DNA from 2 places in the Pseudoalteromonas sp. C8 genome. Region 2 is predicted to be linked to the other one. Evidence: predicted binding sites of a transcription regulator. Region 2 holds the regulator's gene; the other holds the start of a gene.
The links. The regulator LexA, encoded in region 2, represses DNA repair genes until DNA is damaged. The targets are predictions, from matches to a motif close to TACTGTATNNNNATACAGTA.
Positions count from the first base shown of each region.

Region 1: the regulator LexA is predicted to act here: its motif matches at 6,827-6,846, upstream of GQR39_RS05895 (S24 family peptidase).

Region 1 covers NZ_WTKT01000004.1:161,944-170,173, reverse strand. The annotation lists gene GQR39_RS05935 (helix-turn-helix domain-containing protein) at 1-134, opposite strand, end outside; gene GQR39_RS05930 (beta-ketoacyl synthase) at 261-2,168, shown strand; gene GQR39_RS05925 (thermonuclease family protein) at 2,471-2,905, shown strand; gene GQR39_RS05920 (hypothetical protein) at 3,052-3,537, shown strand; gene GQR39_RS05915 (hypothetical protein) at 3,695-4,324, shown strand; gene GQR39_RS05910 (hypothetical protein) at 4,639-5,247, shown strand; gene GQR39_RS05905 (hypothetical protein) at 5,365-5,607, shown strand; gene GQR39_RS05900 (DUF4238 domain-containing protein) at 5,773-6,657, shown strand; gene GQR39_RS05895 (S24 family peptidase) at 6,896-7,261, shown strand; gene GQR39_RS05890 (hypothetical protein) at 7,331-7,888, shown strand; gene GQR39_RS05885 (FAD-dependent thymidylate synthase) at 7,945-8,230, opposite strand, start outside.
Region 2 covers NZ_WTKT01000019.1:8,735-16,964, reverse strand. The annotation lists gene ctaD (cytochrome c oxidase subunit I) at 1-89, opposite strand, end outside; gene coxB (cytochrome c oxidase subunit II) at 89-1,231, opposite strand; gene lexA (transcriptional repressor LexA) at 1,715-2,332, opposite strand; gene GQR39_RS16265 (PaaI family thioesterase) at 2,500-2,940, shown strand; gene GQR39_RS16260 (hypothetical protein) at 2,941-3,321, opposite strand; gene GQR39_RS16255 (hypothetical protein) at 3,635-4,360, shown strand; gene GQR39_RS16250 (chaperone modulator CbpM) at 4,436-4,756, opposite strand; gene GQR39_RS16245 (DnaJ C-terminal domain-containing protein) at 4,756-5,724, opposite strand; gene GQR39_RS16240 (endonuclease) at 5,956-6,609, shown strand; gene GQR39_RS16235 (S41 family peptidase) at 6,709-8,230, shown strand, end outside.

The DNA of each region.
Region 1 (8,230 bases), on a different contig from region 2:
TTATTAAGGTGGCCTTTAGCAAAGGCCTCGCCGGCTCTTAGCATTTCTATAGGTAACGTTAAACTAGTCACTAATAAATGCGGATATACCGCTATAGCAATGTTTAGTGGTGGATTAGTGTTTTTTTCAGTCATGTAAATGCTCCGACCAGTACTTTTTGGCCTTTTGTGCTGAATATTTGGCTATTAAAGCACAATGCATGGTACGTAATCCATTTAAACTGCGTGTTCATCTTATAACACGTTTTTTAAAGGTAAATTATGACTGCATTACCCGTTATAGTAGGCATGGGTGGCATTAACGCCGCTGGCCGTACTTCTTTTCATCAAGGTTATCGCCGTATCGTGTTAGATAGTTTAAACGCTAAAGATCGCAGTGAAACATTTTTAGGCCTCGCCACACTGATGAATCTAGTAAGCGTTGTAAACGGCCAATTACAAGATACACAAGGTAATAATGTTGAGCAAAGCGACATAGAAGCACGCTTTGGTGAGCAAATTATTGCCGGTACACTTATTCGTAAAATTGAAAAAGAACACTTTGATGCAGATGCCACACCGTGGCAGCAAAAAATGACGCTAAACGCATCAAGCGATAACGCTATTGTGTTTGAAACTCGCGCTCGCGACTTACCGGTACCTGTTCCAGCTAGCTGGCAAGTTGAAGAACTTGAAGGCAAAAAAGTAAAAGTAACTATTGCAGCCGATTTAGATATTAAGCATGACTCAACACGTGATAATCCAATTAAATCTGCAGGGCAATTTCCGACTGGGTTTGATCCGTCTGTTATGTATAACAGCCGCTATCAGCCTCGTGGTTTGCAAGCGACTATTTTTGCAGCCACCGATGCGATTAAATCAACAGGGCTTGATTGGCAACACATTATGAATAGCGTTGAGCCAGATAAAATTGGTACTTATTCAGCATCGGTAATTGGCCAAATGGACGACAAAGGCCTAGGCGGTTTAGTTAAAGCACGCCAACAAGGCGACCGTGTTAGCACTAAGCAGTTAGCACTGGGCTTAAATACAATGTCGACTGACTTTATTAACGCGTATGTTACGGGCAATGTGGGAACTACGTTTTCGACCTCGGGCGCCTGTGCTACGTTTTTATACAACTTACGTGCAGCAGTAAACGACATACAAGCAGGGCGTACACGCGTTGCGGTTGTCGCAAGTGTTGAGTGTGCTATTACATCCGAAGTGATTGAAGGCTTTGGTAACATGAGCGCACTTGCAAATGTTGAAGGTTTGCGCCGCTTAGATAACTTATCACATGATGAAGAACCAGATTATCGCAAAAGTAGCCGCCCGTTTGGGGATAACTGCGGCTTTACATTAGGTGAAGGCGCACAAGTTGCTATTTTAATGGACGATGCCTTAGCCCTTGAACTAGGCGCTGACATTGTGGGCTGCGTACCAGATGTATTTGTAAATGCAGATGGCATAAAAAAATCAATCACGTCACCTGGTCCTGGTAACTATATTACCATGGCTAAATCGGCTGCTTTAGCAACGAGCCTTTTAGGCAAAGAAGCTTTGCAAGAACGTAGCTTTATTTTAGCGCATGGCTCAAGTACACCACTAAACCGCGTAACAGAGTCGCTGATATATCACAAAGTGGCACAAACGTTCGCTATTGATAATTGGAAAGTGACAGCGCCAAAAGCCTATGTTGGTCATACTATAGCTCCTGCAAGTGGCGACCAATTAGCGATAGCTCTAGGTGTATTTAGCCATAATATTATGCCGGGTATTACCACAATTGATAAAGTGGCTGATGATGTTTACACCGATCATCTTGATATTCGTAATAGCCATTACGAATGCGCCGATATGGATATAGCTTTTATAAATTCGAAAGGCTTTGGCGGTAACAATGCAACAGCTACCGTACTTTCACCAAAAGTAACAATGCAAATGCTCGCTAAGCGCCATGGCGATGAAGTTATGAGTAGTTACGCGCAGAAAAAAGTGGCAATTAAAGCCGCGCAACAAACGTATCAAGCTCAAGCAGATTTAGGCCAATATGAGCTTATTTACCGCTTTGGCGACGGACTTATTGACGACAACGATATTGTAATAGACGAGCAAAGTATTCAGTTACCTGGCTTTGAAAAAGCAATTACGTTTAGCACAACAAATTCCTATCAAGATATGTTCTAGGAATAAGGTTTTGTATGCATTAGCATAAGCTAACACCCCCCGTATTTGCTGGGCTGTAGCGTTGACATAGATTATCATCATTTGTAAACGTTCTCACCCCAGCATCACCCCACACCAAAAACTCGCACCGAAATGCCCCCACAGTCACCCCACTTTTCGCCCCATTTACGCGCTCTAACCCGTTCTGAAATTCACTGCCTAAAGCACCGTTTGAACAAGCTTTATTAGTCGCCACATGCCTGATTGGGTTTTCTTCGCTATAGTAGGGTGAGTATTAATTACCAACAGTACGGAAAGGCACTATGAGATTATTAATTGTATTTCTACTACTGGCGTTCAATGTTAATGCCGAAAGTATCAAAAACAAAAACCACGGGACGCTGACAGTTGAAACAGTTACCTCAATCTATGACGGTGACACCTTTCGCGCTAATATCGCGGGTTTGCATTCTCTGATAGGGGAGCGGATTGGTATTCGTGTAGCGGGTGTCGATACGCCTGAAATGCGTGGCAAGTGTAAACAAGAGAAAGACCTCGCTCGCCAAGCTAAGCAAGTAACAGTTGAAGCGCTTCGCTCGGCAAAGGTTATTGAGCTTAGGAACACGAAACGTGGTAAGTATTTTAGGATAGTGGCTGACGTATACGTGGACAACAAAAACCTGACTGACATTCTAATCAGCTCAGGCTTAGGGGTGGCCTATGATGGTGGCACTAAAGCGAAAGATTGGTGTGGTTAGGTTTTTGCTTGCGGTAATTGAAAAGCCTTAAATTCAGTATATGTACTAGATATTGCAGTTTTATCTGATAGCATAAGTAGCCTATTTAGGTGTTATGTATCACGAAAATGAGAAAGAATAAGATATTATATGTTACGGAGTGTTAGATGACTGATTTAACTAGTCTCGGTTTTAAACCAAGTACCAAAGAAGATATGAACCAGAAAAGAACCAATAAAAAATCTGATTCTGAGGTTGATAAAGAAGCTAAAGATATTTTGATTGCTCAGCTATCAAATTCTCACAGCAACCACAGAATACTTGAAGCACCTTGTATTCCTAAAAACCCAACAAATGAGATCTTAGGCGATTTACAATCTACGATTACAGAGGAATCAGCAAGAAACTCTAATTCAACAAATGAGTGGAACAGAGTTATGTTGTTTGTAAGTTTAATCGCTTTGGTTTTATCCGCTACTTTTTCGATTTTATCTTATCATTCATCTAGTCAATCATCTGCAAACTTGGAAAAACTGATTTTGGAGCAAAATACTTTACTAAAGTTAAACTTACCTCAAGGTGGTCACAGCACAATTGGAACTGCGGAAATAGAAAATGTTAAAGAAGGGATAAAAAAATTAGATGGCGATTAAAACTGTAGCAGTTCACTCAAAAGGCAAAATAACATTTGTTCTCTCCCGCGTCGCTTATTTTAAGCAATAAAAACTAGCTCATTTTAAAATCATTTTTGGCTGTTGGATTTATTTTACAGCCTCGTCAGACATCAGCTACTAATAATTAGGAGGCGTTTTGAAAAAATCAGATCAGTTTGCAGCGTACTTTTTATACGATTTAGATAAAATTCGGGTTTTCATCGAGTTATCTGAACGTCACTGGAACGAAGAGTCTACCAAATATAATGAATCTGATTTAGAAGCTGACGAATCAACATATTGGGATAGGTACAAATACCGTAATGATCTTAGTGCTCATTTTGATTCCATATTTCCACAGTATCAGAAACAGTCCTATTTGGTAATGTTAGTATCTCTTTTCGAAGATTACTTGAATCAGTTCTGCTATAGCTTGTACTTGGAAAGAAGCCTTTGTTGTGAGTTGAAAGATTACAAAGGAAAAGGCATCGAACGCGCTAAAACATATTTAACAAAAATTGCGCTTGTAAAAGTACCTACAAAAACTAAGTTTTGGCAACGAATCATTGAAGCTAGAGAACTGAGAAATATAGTTGCGCATAACGCGGGGCATCTAGATGAAGAGCTTCACAAAAGGCATTTCAAAATTGTAAATGGTAATAAACATTTAGAATCTGAAAAATTCGCAAGGGTTCACCTCAACATAAAGCAGAGTTACTTGGTTGAAATTATTGATGCTATGGAAAATTTTACAAAAGAAATGAGTATAAATCTAAAAAATGCATAACAAAGGTATAAGATTACCAACGACCGCAAGTGGCACTAAGCCGAACTTCGGCAAAGAGCGATGAGCAGACGTTGAGGTTGACTAAATATCGTAGTTACTTGATTGGTCAAACTGCTCTTTGAGCATATATTCCATGAAAATGAGCGACGCGCGCATATTGTTCTATTAAACTGTACTTTAAAACTTTAAAACTTTAAAAACTAAGTGGTAGTAATGCTTTAGGTTATTTGTTAAAACTATATAAAGTAGATAAACGAGCGTTTAGTCGGCAGAAATATGTGCGATGAGCGCACTATTAAATTGTTAGGCCTTTTATGGATATTTTTGACATCAACTATTGGATTGCTCTACTCGAGGAGTTTGGAATGTTTTATTTAACCGATATTTTAGTGTTTTTAACAGCTATATATGCTTACTTAACACATAAAATGGTTAAAGTGAGTGAAGAATCAGTAAATGAAACAAGAATTCAAACAGAAGCCCTAACTCGCCCTTATATAACAATTCAACCAATATTAAAAAAGCACTCTCCTGTGATATTTTTAAGTATAAAAAATACTGGTTTAAGTGCAGCTAGTAATCTACGTATATCTATAGATCGTGACTTTTTCCAATTTAATCAACCAAATAACCAAGAAAAGAATCTTCGTAATTTTAAAATATTTAATGCACCAATTAAAAGTTTTGCTCCAAATTATGAATTAACTTTTCCATTGGCTCAAAGCTTTATTATTTTAGGTGGTGAAGCTCCTGAGAATTGTCCTTCCGAGTTTATAATTACAACTGAGTATGAGTTTGCTGGTAAATCTGTAATTGAAGAAAACTATATTGATATTGAAGTTTTTACTGGTGGTGAAGTAGATATGGACCCACTTGTTTCTGAAGTAGAAAAAATACGAAAAAGTTTTGAGCCAAAGGCCTAACAAGGGTTTTCAAGCCGGACAAGTTACAGTTGGCTTTTTGTTCGTGCCTCACTTATTTCAGCCAACTGCAATTTGCCGCTTAAAACGGCGTTAAATGGCTCACTACATAGGTGTCAAATGAATAATTCAGATAAAATCATGTTGTCTTGTGCTACTTGTGGTCAGCAATTTCAATTTGGGCGTAATGTATATGATGGAAAGTTTATCCTTATCTATAAGTTAACTGTTTGCCGAACTTGTTATAGCAATAACCATGATGGTTGGGCACCACATTACGAGCAAAAAATACTTATGCATATTAAAGAGCAAGGTATTAGTGAACCAAAAAGAAATGAAGATGGCCTGCTACCCAGAGAATAGCCATTTAACAAAGCTTTGAGGCTGTAGAGTTACTCATTTTTTAAGAAAAACAGCCTGTTTTATGGGTTCCAAATGCGCTTAGAGTTAATTGCATGAACTCGTTTTTTTTATTGAATTTGGCTGTTGGAGTTATTCTACGGTCTCGTTATATGATCACGAGGTACAATGAATTCAGTCAATCATCACTACGTTCCTAAGTTCTATCTTCAAGGTTTTACATCAGATAATGGACGTCTTCAAGTTTACAATAAAACACTTTGTAAGTTTGAGAGGGATAAGCACACTCCAAAAACGGTTTTGTTCGAAAAGAATCTTAATACAATTAAAATGAAGGGTAAATTAACTGATGACCTAGAAAAATTGTATGGATATATTGAAACAAGGTTTAGTGAGTATGTTTCATTGATTAGAAGCAGAAAAATTAATGATGAAATCATTTCAAAAGAGGGGATTTTACTAATTAAGCAGTACATCGCATTCCAGTTTTGGCGTTTACCTTGTTATGATGCTTATGCCGATGAGTATATTGCTTCTCTAGATCTAAGTAAATTTGGAGAGAAATTGATAATAAATGAAAATTATGTAGGAAAAACCAAAAATATCAAAGAAATGCTTAAATCTGATTCTGGGTTTAAACATTACTTTAGATGTTTCATACTCCCACTTATATCCTTCGATTTCACTCTAAAATATGATGATTTAAGCAAGTGGAAGTACCATCAAATAAACGATAGCGGGTGGAATAACTTACCTTGTAGTGACAATCCTCTGCTAATAGAAAATTTAACAGGAGTACATTCATTTAATACCAAAATAATATTTCCAGTGTCAAACACACAACTTATAAGTTACTCTCCAGATGCAATTAAAAGTAGAACTTTTGATGCTACTTTCTCAGCTAAATTATGTATGTTGATTTATGCACAAGCAAATAAATACTTCATTGGAACTAATAAAGAGCAAATGGAAAAAGTAATTGATTTATATAAAAACATTCCAACTTTTCATCCAATGAACCTTTTGAAAAAAGATGTTTTTGATTCACTTTAAGTCATATGACAAGTACTTTAAACGGAATAAAAATAAGTAGCGTGAGGGCGTTCAAGATTCTATGCCCGCCCATGGCACACTGCCGCCATTCGAAGGTTAGCTTACTTATAGCAGCGGGTCTTTATTAATTTTATCGTTAGTGGTGAACTAGTTACTCAACTTATATTTTAACTGTACGCATATACAGTGTTGTTCTATAATAATTCCGATACTCTTATTGAATAATTGGAATTATTATATGCTTGTTCAGAACGTCGAGATGGGCCCCAACGTTAGAGGGCTCGAAAACAGTATTGATGAATCCTTAGTCAAAAACTCTACGTTTATGGGCATTGCCAGTGGGCGAAGCATGGAGGGCATGGGGATATTTGACGGTGACATATTGATAATTGATAGAGCGCAGGACGTTAAGAACTACGATATAATTGTCGCATGCCTTAATGGATTGTTTGTATGTAAAATAGCTGATTTGAAGAACAACCAGCTATTGTCATCGTGCCCAGAGTACAAACCCGTAAAGCTTACGTCATTCGATGAGTATTGCGTAGAGGGCGTTGTAACGCAGTCTATTAGGATGCACAGGCCGAACGCTAGGTTGGGGTAGTGAGGCTCTATAAGCGGAGATTTAATCGTCCCCGCAGCTTAGTAGCTCTGAATAAAAAAAGATAGGTAAATGAGCAACAACAAAATTGTATATGTAGTATCAGCGGTTTTACTTTTTATCGCAGGGATAATTGTCGGTCAAGGTTTTAACTTTGAGGTTGAACTAAAGGATGTATTGGCGCTCGGGGCTACGCTTGGTACGTTGTTTTACGCCAGCAATGGTCTAAGACACAACCGTAAAATTTACATGAGCTCAATAACGCCTGTGATTGAAAGGTTCATTGCTCTCGATGATAGCGAACTTTCGTATAATTTTAGTCTAAAGAATTACGGTACGGGTTCTGCGATTAACATTAAGTATAAAGTTTTTCGGGGTGACGAAGAGTTAACAGTTAAAACGCTCCAAACTCAAATATTAGCCTTTGACAAGTCTAATGGTACAGCATTACAAATTGGTGCTGAGTTAGGTATTTCTGCAAATTCGTCGCTAGATATACTTACTTTTTCAACGAAAGAAAAAGAAGTATATGAATGTATTCTCACTCATTTACGAAAACTTTCGTTGGAGGTTACTTACTCATCTATACAGGGTGATAAGACAATAAAGGTATTTTCCTTAGTTCCTTAAACTCTTCTTCTCTAAACCAAAGCTAAGCGCCCACCGATTAGTGGGCGGCTAACATATCACCCAGTTACAACATTCCCTTTAATCAGCTGTCTATGCTGAACCCAGCCACGGAAGTTGCCTGACCAGCGGTTATTGTCCGTATCAAAATGCGTTATGCCTAAGCGCTTGGCCTTGGTCATACTCAGCCTATGGTACGTAGGAATAGGCGAGGCCTGATGTTCAAATGGCGACGCATGAACTCGACTACCTGACGTAAGCGACTCAACGATTTTACGTGCTTTAGCGAGTGAAACATCAAGCGCTCTGTAGCTAACTTGCGCACAACATGAAATAGAGATAATC
Region 2 (8,230 bases):
GTTGTGTAAAGCCAGCGTTTAAAACCTTTAGCTGGGTGATGAGCATGATGAGCTTCATTGGCGTTAGGTTGTTCTACTATGCTACTCATTAGTTCGCCTCCACTTTGGCATCAAGTGCTGCCTGTATTTGACTCGGTTGAATAACATCACCCGTATCATTACCCCACGCATTACGTTTATAAGTAATAACCGCTGCTAATTGCTTTATAGATAACTGTTTGGCAAATGCTTGCATTGCCGTACCGGGTCGCCCATGGATAACTACATCAATGTGATCTTTTATATCGCCAAGCACTATAGGGCTGCCTTTAAGTGCAGGAAATACACCCGGTAACCCCATGCCAGTAGGCTGATGACATGCAGCACAATTGGCCATATATACTTGTTCGCCTAAAGTCATTAATTCTTCTTTTGGGAGGGTTTTATCAAGTAATGCGGCATCTGCTAATGCTGCTTTTTGTTTAGCTTGCTTTGCATCTGCAAGCCACGTTTTAAAATCAGCCTCAGATTTAGCGACCACCACAACGGGCATAAAGCCATGATCTTTACCACACAACTCAGCACATTGGCCTCGGTAAGTACCTTCTTCGTTTATGTTCGTCCATGTTTCGTTTATAAAGCCGGGATTCGCATCTTTTTTAACTGCAAAATCAGGTACCCACCAAGAGTGAATAACATCGTCAGAAGTCATTAAAAATCGTACTTTTTGATTTATTGGCAGTACGAGAGGTTTATCAACCTCAAGTAAGTAGTTAGGATTTTTATCTGCAAGATTCGCTATTTCATCTTGCGGGGTAGATAAAATAGAGTAGAACTCTACATCTTCACCCATATATTCATAATGCCATTTCCATTGCGAGCCTGTAATTTTAATAGTGAGATCAGCTTTGCTGGCATCTTCCATTGCAATTAGGGTTTTAGTGGCTGGTACTGCCATAGCAATTAAAATAACAAACGGGATTGCAGTCCAAAGTATTTCTACTTTAGTGCTTTCGTGAAATTGGGCAGGTACAGCCCCTTTAGATTTACGGTGATGAATAAGTGCCCAAAACATAATTGCGAACACTATCACCCCAATCACACAACATATTATAAATATGGTCATGTGCAGCTGATATACATTATTGCTTATATCGGTTACGCCTTTGCGCATATTGTATTGGCTGTTAGCCAAAACTGGGTGCGAAAAAACACATAATATAAGCCACAAGGTAGAGGTCAGTTTACCCATGTGACGGCTCCTTTGATGCTATTGCGAATGCAAAGCGAAGAGGCATACGGCTTAAACGCCAATTCGTTATTTTTATTTTTTTAGTCAATCTCATTTAATATTGATTGGTTTTGCTGCGCCAACAACGGGTTTGTGTATATTGTGTGTTCTCAAAACTAAAAAGCTGTGAGTTATTATTAGCTCAGCACATTAATAATTAGCTAAAAAATGAACAACAAGCAAGTTTTAGTATAAAAAACAATCAGGTGATATTGAGTAATTAATAAAAAATCAGTAACCAACTAGGTAACAGTAAGTTCAAAAGATGAGCAAAACAAAGGGGTTTAACGTATTCGGAGGGGGAAAATATAAGTGCAAAAAAGTTTACAGCTTAAATTGTCAGTGAGCTATTTATGCCCTATTTTTAGTGCGAATTTAAAACAAAAAATGCGTACTAATTAGTACGCATTTATAAAACTGCTTGTTTAAAAGCTATTTTTAAAGTCACATCCAATCAGCGTTTCTTATAACGCCAACGGCTAAGCCTTCAATATTAAAAGACTCATTCTCAAGATCTACTTCAATAGATTCAAAATCGTCGTTTTCAGCATGAAGTAATACTTTACGACCCGCTTTCTCAAGACGTTTTACAGTTACGTCTTCATCTAGGCGGGCAACAATAACTTGCCCGTTTTCAGCGGTTTGAGTACGATGTACAGCAAGTAAATCACCATCCATAATACCAATATCTTTCATGCTCATACCGTTAACGCGTAGTAAAAAATCTGCAGCCGGTTTAAACATTAATGGATCGATTTTGCAGTGACTTTCAACGTGCTCTTGCGCCAAAATAGGTGAACCAGCAGCAACACGCCCTATAAGCGGTAAACCTAATTGTTCTGGCTCTTCTTCTTCAATTAACTGAATACCACGGCTTGCACCTGGTTTCATTTTAATTGCGCCTTTTTTAGCAAGTGCTTTTAAATGTTCTTCAGCAGCATTGGCACTTTTAAAACCTAATGTTTGCGCTATTTCAGCACGTGTAGGAGGCATACCAGTGTCTTTAATAAAAACTTTAATTAGTTCGAGTATTTGAGCTTGGCGGTTCGTTAATGGTCGCATACAACTGGTTTTCCATACAGTACATTTAACTGTGAGTATATACAGTTAAATAAAAATCGCAAATTTAAATTAAGCCTTAAAATAGCCAAAGTAATTTCACTTGTGTACATTTTAGGGATATAACTAAAGCTAGATTTATAAATGATTAAAAAAGCAAAGGAGTCATTATGAGTATTTGGTACCAGCCCATCACTTTAGAGCTGTGCAAGCAGTTAGAACAAGGCATTGATGGCCAAGGAACATTAATGAAAACCATGGGAATAGAAGTCACTGAAATTGGTGATGATTACTTAGTAGCCACTATGCCGGCAATTCCTGAGCATCATAATCCAATGGGAATGGTTCACGGCGGTGCTAACGTTGTACTTGCCGAAACAGTTGCCAGCTATGCAGCTAACTTTGTTGTCGATTTTACAAAATTTTACTGCGTGGGGCAGGAAATTAGCGCAAGTCATTTAAAAGCATCTCGCAACGGCACTTTAACAGCAACGGCAAGAGCGTTTCATATTGGCAAACGTAGTTCAGTGTGGGAAATAAAAATTACAAATAGCCGCAATGAGCTGTGCTGCGTATCAAAAATGACCGCAGCAGTCGTAGAGCGAAGATAGTTACTTTTCGATTGGGTAAATTGTAATTTCCATACCCGCACCAATCGCAGATATACGTAGTAATGTATCTGCATCTAAGGCTTGATTAAAGCACTTAGGTGAAGTGCCTGATTCAAAACCAATATCAAACGTTCTACGTGAACAGCTTAACCATTGTTTTAGCGCGTTACGCGAACACGATTCAATAAGCTCACATATATGGTTTATTGCTTTGTCAGGCGTGTTTACTACACCTGTTGCTTCAATACGCGCTAATTGACGGTATTCGTCTTTGTCATAATGTAAAATCGTCGCGACTTTTTTCAAGTCTGCCACTAGCAAACTAATATCTTGCTTTGATTCAAGCTCAAGATCTACATTTAAAAATTGAATTTCCGACATCGTTTCGTATTTATCCTCTAATAATTTCATTGCAAACTTTAACGCAGTTTTACCGTTATACCAAATCAACTATGCTCTATTAACCACTTTATATAGATATTTCGCAGCTTTTAAGTATTTTTTAGCGTTTAAAGCTAGCTGGATATCAAACACTCAGCTCAATTAAACAAATAAGTCATGTTAGCAATTTAAGTGTAATCTTTTTTATTTTTAAATGATTACAGTAAGCTATAGTTTAAACTGCGACAAAATGTCGCAGTAACTAATCCCATTAATGTAATAAACTAGCCTCTAAAAATAATAAGACTAAAACATGAATAAAAAAATATTTAAGTATGCTCGCAAGTTACATAAATGGCTCGGTTATTTGCTCGCATTACAAATTTTAGCTTGGCTATTAGGTGGTTTAGTCATGAGCGCTATTCCTCTTGATAAAGTTCATGGGGAGCATCTTGCAACACGTACTCTTAATAACCCATTTACGCAGGCTGATTATGTTGCCTCCCTTGACGATATTGCATCTCAGGTGGTTAATCCAACACAAATAATTTTTGAGAACTTCTTAACCACACCTACAATTACAGTAATAAATAAAGATGAACAGCAAAGCTTTAACGGTATAACTGGCCGGCCTTTTGAGCCGCCAACTAAAATACAAATTACCGCAAATGCTAAAGCACACTTACTTATTGATGCTCAAGTGACAAGCGCTGTACTGCTAAAGCAAGGTATGCGAGAAGTTGGATATAAAACCAATGTTTGGCAGGTACAATTTGACGACACATTTAACACAACACTGTATTTGTCAGAAAATAACGGCAGAGTTATCACCGTTCGCAGCACACTATGGCGAATTTTCGACTTTTTTTGGATGTTACATATTATGGATTACGATGAGCGAGAGGATTTTAATAATCCGCTGCTTATTAGTTTTGCAGCAACCAGCGTACTTTTTTGCCTAAGTGGAATATTACTACTTATGCAAAACATACGACTAAAACGATTTATCCGAATTAAAAGTAAGAATAAATCAAAGTAGTCATATTGGTTTTTAAGAACTAGCGCACTCTCACCAAAGAGTAAATAAGCCCGAGGAAGTACCCAAGGGCAGATTTTATTCCAAGTGTTTAAATCGACTCAAATGTCGCTTTAACATTTCGTTTTCGAAAATCAACTCATCACGCTCATCCAGCAATTGTAAAACTAAAGCTATTGCCGACCAATCTAACGAAAAGTCATGTTGAATACGGGCCGCTTTTTTAACTAAGGTCACTGCCGATACCGTAAATTGCCACTGCGTAACATGCTTCCCCTCAATTGGAACCGCAATATTGTGCTCAACTAGCTCATATAAAATTGCTTCGCTAATATCACTACTCAAACATAGCTCTTTGCTAGTAAGTAAATCATCTTTTTGTGTCACGATAATTTGCATTATGGCTTGCTCCAGTTATTACGGGGATCAAAGTGAGCTTTTTCGGCTAATTCTTCCCAAAGTTTTTTACTGGTATCATCAACAGATGTTGGATTAACAATTTTAAGCACAGCAAATAAATCACCTTTGGCTTTTTTACTCATTAATCCCTTACCTTTAATACGCAAGCGTTGACCAGACTGACTATTAGATGGAATAGTTAATTGGATTTTGCCTGCCAACGTAGGTAAATTTATTTTTGTACCAAGAGCCGCTTCCCATGGTGCAAGAGGGACGACTATATTTAGGTTATGACCTTCAACATCAAATAATGGGTGGGGCACTAAACTAATTTGTAAGTACAAATCGCCATTTTGCCCGTTCGCTGACCCTAATCCGCCTTGCCCTTTTAGTCGAATTCGTTCGCCATTTACTGAACCTGCGGGAATTTTCACTTTAAGTGATTTTTTAATTTCAGAGACACGACCACTACTATCTCGCTGCGGTAACATAAACTCAACAGGCTTAACGGTATCAACTAAAGTCTCTTCAAGAAAAATCGGGAACTCTATTTCCACATCTTGTCCTTTTTGCGCGCGAGCGGCGTTACTTCTGCCCTGCCCGGAACGATTGAATCCACCGGCGCCGCCAAACATTGAATTAACAAAATCAGAAAACTCTTGATCGGTTTGAGGATCGCTTTGCTGATAATTACTTTGCGATGAAGCATTGTTACCACCATAATTACCTTGCTGTTGACGAGCACGATTTTGTTGATGACGACGTAACTCGTCGTATTTAGTGCGTTCTTCTTTGTTATGAATGACTTCGTAAGCTTCTGCTATTTCTTTAAACTTATCTTCTGCTTGAGGCTCTTTGCTTACATCTGGATGATATTTTCTGGCTAACTTTTTATAAGCTACTTTAACCGCTTTATCGTCTGCATCAGGCGATATTCCAAGCACTGCATAATAATCAACAAATTTCATTTGCAATCCAAATCCCCATATTGAGTAAGCTTTAAGCATACTCCTTAACGTATAATCTTGTGTGGTTAAAATACGATAAATAGTAAGAAATAAATGAATAGTGAAAATAACTTTGAATAAAAAATTAATCAGGCACTTTTTAGTAATATAAGCGTAGGCCTTAAGTTAACTTTATCTTTTATCTTCAAGGCTTTAAACTGCCTGTTCCTGTAGTTCACATTTGTGATGGATATGACTCGATTTATTCTGGCCTTACTGGCTTGTTGTGTGTGTTTTTCGGTATCTGCCGAACAATTTACCCGTTTTTCAACGGCTAAAAGACATTTAATTAAAACCCTCCCTGACAACGCCAAAAGTATTTACTGCGGTTGTGATATTAAAAAAGAAGGCAAAAAACTCATTCCTGATCCTTCTAACTGTGGTTACATTCCTCGAAATACACTTACCCGCTCAGGCAAAGTAAATGTACGAGCACTACGTATTGAATGGGAACACATTGTTCCGGCGTGGGAATTTGGTCATCAGCTACAATGTTGGCAAGATGGCGGACGTAAAAACTGCCGTAAAGTAAGTGCTAAATTTAGAAAAATGGAAGCCGATATAAATAACTTAGCGCCAGCTATTGGCGAAATTAATGCCGATCGCTCTAATTATCGTTTTGGCATGCTTAGCGAAAACGCCACACAGTATGGTCGCTGCGAAGTAAAAGTAAACTTTAAGCAACGTGTAGTTGAACCGCCTGTTTATGCACGAAAACGTATAGCCGACACTTACGCTTACATGCAGAAAACATACGGTTTAAAAATCTCTGATAAACAGCAAAAGTTATTTAATGCGTGGAAAAAGCAAGCATTTGCAGATACAAGTAGTGCGAGCAAGCTCTAAGCTTTAACACTCATTTACATAAATCAAAGTTATAAATGTTGAATAAACGAGCGAGTGTTGTAATATTTTAAACAACTTATTTACAGAAAGTCCTTAACTATGTTTAAAAATAATAAAACCTCGCTTGCCATTTTTACAGCACTTTCGGGCTTTGCTTTAACGGGTTGTGGCGGCGGAGGCGGTATCGACTCTGCTCCTGTAGTTACCACGCCTATAGTTACAACACCTGTTAGTAGCAGCCCAACATGGACAGCGGCGGTATTTGAGCCCTCTAACGATTTAAAAAACTTTTGCGAAACCCCTCGTACGGGTAACGATCCCTTTAATAACAACAACCCCTACCCAGATCAAGCGGGTTCTGCCCTTTATGAAAAGCTCTGGCTTCGCTCTTGGAGCGACGAAACCTACCTTTGGTATGATGAGATTGCCGATAACGACCCTGAAAGCTTTACAACAGTAGCCGATTACTTCGCTCAATTAAAAACAGAGCAGCTTACCGACTCAGGTGCAAAAAAAGATAACTTTCATTTTTCAGAACCTACTGAAGATTACTTTCAAGAAGCGCAATCGGGCGTTACTTCTGGTTACGGTATAAATTGGGCGTTTATTGGCGATACAGCCGATCGTATTTTACGCGTTGCTTATCTTGAAGATGATTCGCCTGCAAGCCAAATAGGCTTTCAACGTGGTGATACTGTACTTTCAGTTGACGGTGTTAGCATTAATACCAATACAGAGTCGGGTGTAGATACGCTTAACGAAGGTTTATTTAGTCCTACTAACGGCGACTCACATACTATTGTTGTACGCAGTAACGATGGCGCCGAAAAAACATTTAATGTAACCGCTGGTAATATTGAACAAACACCTGTTCAAAATGTTAAAACGATTACAACCGCAAATGGTTCAAGCGTGGGTTACATGCAATTTAATAGCCATATAAGCATTGCCCAAGAAGGGCTTATTGATGCGGTAAATAAGTTTAAAACCGATGGTATTGATGAGCTTGTAATCGACTTTAGATATAACGGTGGTGGTTTATTAGCACTGTCGGCACAATTAGCTTATATGGTTGCCGGTAATGCCAACGTTAACAACCGCTTTTATTATCAAACTCAACAAAACGATAAACAACCCGTTGATTCGCCCTTCCCATTTATTGATGAAGAAATAGATTACTCTACTTTTTTTAGCACAGGTGAAAACCTACCTGATTTAAACCTATCAAAGGTTTATGTATTAAGCACATCAGGCACCTGTTCGGCATCAGAAGCTTTTATTAATGGTTTAAAAGGTATAGACGCAGAAGTTATTTTAATTGGCGACACAACCTGCGGTAAGCCCTATGGCTTTACCCCAACTCATAACTGCGCAACAACCTATTACACTATTCAGTTTAGTGGCGTAAATAGCAAAGGATTTGGCGAATACGCTGCGGGTTTTACACCAACCCCTACTCCACAATTTGATGCTGATGTTCAAGGTTGTGAAATTGAGGACGACTTTGATCATCAGTTAGGCGACAGTGACGAGGCCGTTTTAGCCACCGCATTATTTCATGTTGAAAATGGCAGTTGTCCAGTTAGAACGGCTGCTGCAAAAGCAGAACCAGCTAATTTTT